Regions from separate parts of the Clostridioides sp. LIBA-7602 genome, predicted to be linked through region 1. Evidence: riboswitches for the same ligand, from Rfam matches in the RefSeq annotation. Region 1 holds a riboswitch; the other holds the start of a gene.
What was found. A riboswitch is a leader RNA that binds a small molecule or an ion and turns the genes downstream of it on or off. The one in region 1 is predicted to bind lysine.
Positions count from the first base shown of each region.

Region 1 (2,212 bases):
TTTAAATTCCAGTATATCCATTTTAGATTTTAGATGTTCACTTATATTAGTTACACGAGATTTTACAGATTTTATTCCCTTTCCTTCAAATTTTATAGGCTTTACTTTTAAAGCTTTTGAAAGGTCGTTTATCTCAGATGAAAATAACAACGTACCATGGTGCATTACCTTGTTTTTGTAGTTGTACTGGGCATTTCCAGAAAATTTCTTACCATCTATAAGAAGGTCATTTCTTCCAGAAAATTCAGCGTTGACATCTAATGTTTTAAGCAAGTCTATTATTGGTTGAGTGAATCTTCTGAAATCACTAAAGCTATTATTATTGCAAGCTATGAATGTAAAATTTATATTTCCTAAATCGTGAAATACAGCTCCACCACCAGATTGTCTCCTAACGACAGGTATAGAATTTTCTTTTATATATTCTAAATTTATTTCAGAAAGTGTATTTTGATTTTTTCCAACAATTATAGAAGGTTCATTCCTCCATAAAATAAATAAGTCTTCGTCAAGATTTTTAAGAAGATACTCTTCCATTGCTAAATTGAAGTAAGGGTTTGTCTTTTCATTGTAAATTAATAACATTAAAGTAATTCCTCCATATAATTGATAAAATTTTTTTGTTGGTCTTAGTACAATTAATTTTATAATTCGACAATAACTTGAAAAGTCCTTTAAATTAGAAGTTTTAAACAAGAAGATAATCGTGTGTTAATAGAAGTGTCCATTAAACAAAATCAGAATAAAATGGAATTTCATGTAAAAAATAAAAAGGATTTTTAAAAACCACCTTGCAAAGTTTAAATAAATAATATATACTCAAAATATACTTAATAAAAGTGAATAGAAGGGTAGAGGCGCAATAATCTATCAGTACTAATAATGAGTTAAGCACAGAGATTTATTAGGAAAGGAGATATTGCCGAAGTTTTATAATCGATGCTTTAAGATTATATTGCTGGGGGTACATAGAAAATATGTACAACTGTCACAGGTTTATTTGTGGTGAGCTATCATTTAAGGAATTATATTATACTTATTTTAATATTGTTGATGTATTGTAATTTTTAAGCCTTGAGTGTTTAGCACTTAAGGCTTTTTTAGTTTTATCAAATACCCTGTACAATTCACAAAACTAAAAAGAGAGGGAGATTTATATGAGAAATAAAAAAATTAATATTATTTTTCTGACGACAATTATGTTCATAATGTCAACAGTAATGGTTTTTGCGGAGGAAGATATAGACACTATTGCACTAGCTAATGCAGAAAAATTTGGAATTTTAACTTTAATACCACCATTAGTTGCTATAATACTTGCATTTATAACTAAAAACGTAATAATTTCCTTACTTATAGGAATTCTTTCTGGTAGTTTTATAATTAAAGCTAGTGGTATAAATGTGTTTGCCACACTTATACAATCATTTTTAGATTTAGTGGACAGAGCTTTGGTATCGTTATCAGACCCATGGAATGCAGGAATAATACTACAAGTTCTAGCAATTGGAGGAGTAATAAATCTTGTTGCTAAAATGGGAGGAGCTAAGGCGATAGCTGAAGCACTTGCCAAAAGAGCGAAATCAGCAAAAGGTACACAACTTATAACATGGTTTTTGGGTCTTTTAGTATTCTTTGATGATTATGCTAATTCATTAATAGTAGGTCCTATGATGAGACCTGTTGCAGATAAAATGAAAATATCAAGAGAAAAATTAGCCTTTATAATAGATGCTACAGCAGCACCAGTTGCTGGATTAGCCATAATATCTACATGGATAGGTCTTGAAGTTGGTTTAATACATGATGCTTTTGAAAGTATAAGTGTGGATGTTGATGCATTTGGTATATTTTTAAATACAATACCATTTAGATTTTATAATATATTAATATTAGCGTTTATTGTAATATCAGCATTATTATTAAAAGAATTTGGGCCAATGAGAAAGGCTGAGATAAAATCTAGAAGTAGAAAAGTTGGTACAGACCTTGATGAAGGTGTAGAAGAATTAGATGATTTAGCACCAAAAAATGGAGTGAAATTGAGTGTGTGGAATGCTATAATCCCAATAGGAACATTAATAATAGTTGCTTTGGCATCATTCTATTATAGTGGATATACGTCTATAATGGGTGGTGAAGATAAAGCTCTAATACAACTATTTACAAATTCACCATATTCTTTTGGAGCAATAAAAGAAGCATTTAGTGC
Region 1 covers NZ_CP196991.1:1,807,347-1,809,558, forward strand. The annotation lists gene lplA (lipoate--protein ligase) at 1-585, opposite strand, end outside; lysine riboswitch at 845-1,021, shown strand; gene ACTG45_RS08620 (Na+/H+ antiporter NhaC family protein) at 1,158-2,212, shown strand, end outside.

Region 2 (2,212 bases), 1.8 Mb from region 1:
TGCTATTACCATGGCTTCTCTTTTTGTAAATTCTTTTATGTTTGTATCAGTATTAGTCATTGATTCTTGATTTAGTGATATATCGTGTACTAAAGACTTTTTAGGGTCTTTTTTAACTCTATTGGCATACATCATAACAAATCCTATGGATATAGCCATATATATTATAAACATAACAACTCTAAACTCTATTCCAGAACCTGGTGTTATTTGTGACAATGCCTGTGCTATTCCTACAGAGAAAGGATTAGTAGTTGCCGCTCCAAATCCAGCTGTTGCTCCTATAAACACTGTTGCCACCGCAGTTAATGAATCATATCCCATGCTGGTCATAAGTGGAATAAATATCATATAAAAAGGTAATGTTTCTTCACTCATTCCAAAAGTTGTACCACCAAGACCAAACAAAATCATTGATATAGGTATTATTAAAAATTGAAACTTCTTCATTTTATTTACAGTGTGTGCTATAATGGCTTCTATTGCACCTGTTTTGTTAACTATTCCAAAAGCTCCTCCAACTATCAAAACAAATCCAACTACTTCAGCTGCATCTATAAATCCCTTTATAGGAGCTGAAAATACATCAGTAACACCTTGTGGATTTGATGGTGCTTTTTCATAAGTTCCAGCTACAACAACTGACCTTCCATCTATATCTACCCTTTCAAAATTTCCACTTGGTACTATCCAAGTAAGAACTGCCATTACCACTATTAATAAGAATATTATAGTAAGTGTCTGTGGCATACTAAACCTCTTCTTTTTTAAACTGCTCATTTGTAATCTCCCCACTTTTTAAATTAAAATATTTTATTATTGCATCCCTTTTCTATCCTATTTTGCATAGATGTAAAAAAGCTCAACATGGATACATGTTGAGCTAAATGTGCTAAATACAACATACCTACATCTTCCCTTTATCTTATCTAAGATAGCTCTCCATCAAAATTCGGGCTGATTTTGATGACAGTACTGTACTTATTAAATACAGTCCCAGCACTAGCTTTGGACACTAGCACTTCGGCACTTACTCCTTTTATATTGCTTCATTGGTTTCCGACCTCTTCAATATTAATCTTAGTAAATGCAACCTCTACCTCAATCTTTTTATTAGATGAGGTAATGCTTATTAAATTTTATTTATTGTAAATAATTGTAGCATAATATGTCGAGATTGTAAATATTTTCAATATAATAATACTTACATTTAATGACATTGACAAGTTTAATTTATACTATTCCAGTATATAATTATAACTTTAGTTTTATGTTTAAAAATATATTTATCTTCTCTTTTTTCTATATTATCTATATATTTATCTACCACTTCACCAAAATTAATCTTTTTATTTAATTCAGTTTCCATTTTAAGATGTATATCTTCTATGCTATCAAATTCAATTTCATTTTCTACATCAATAAACTTTGTGTCTGCACATATATTCAAAGAATGTAGTATATTTGGAATATATATATAATCTGGGCAGGTTCTATCTTTCTCCCCTAAATCAATATACAAGTCATTGAATAATGGCTTTTGAATAGTCCTTACTATAATTACTTTTTCTTTAGCCAACTTATTCATTTTATTCAAGGCATCTTTAATATTCCAAATTCTATAAAGTGAATTCACAGATAAAATGTAGTCACTGCACTCAATATTGACATCTTCCCACTTACCTTGTACTGTGTTTATATTAGTTATATTATGTTCCCTAATCTTTTGTCCAAGTACATCAAGCATATCCCTTGAAAAATCATTAGCAGTTACGACCTTGCATTTTTTAGAAAGTGGTATAGTAAATTTACCTGTACCTGCACCAATTTCTATAAGATTTTTTCCTTCATCTATTAATTTATCAATAAAATCAAATACTTCTTTTGAATAATCATAAAGTGTTGGATTATCATCATACTTATGAGATAATTTTTTAAAAAATAGTCTTTCCACCTCATCATCAAATGCTCTTTCCTTTGCATATCCTTCTTTATTTTCAATATACTCATGCCATTTTTTTTCGAAATCTATATCTTTATAATACATGATTAATCTTCCTTTCTAAAAATGTTAAGGTTGAGACTTATCATTTTCCATAATCAAAGTAAACCACTTTTACTAAATTAATGCTATATTAATTAAGTGCTTAACTAAATAATTGATTACTCTGCTCTAAAAATTAATAAAATTCTCAATAAGCTCTTTAGTGTA
Region 2 covers NZ_CP196991.1:3,595,659-3,597,870, forward strand. The annotation lists gene ACTG45_RS16795 (YfcC family protein) at 1-780, opposite strand, end outside; lysine riboswitch at 928-1,107, opposite strand; gene ACTG45_RS16800 (class I SAM-dependent methyltransferase) at 1,229-2,047, opposite strand; gene ACTG45_RS16805 (ABC transporter ATP-binding protein) at 2,174-2,212, opposite strand, start outside.
Region 2: linked by a shared signal. The riboswitch ahead of ACTG45_RS16795 (YfcC family protein) and the one ahead of ACTG45_RS08620 (Na+/H+ antiporter NhaC family protein) in region 1 are both predicted to bind lysine.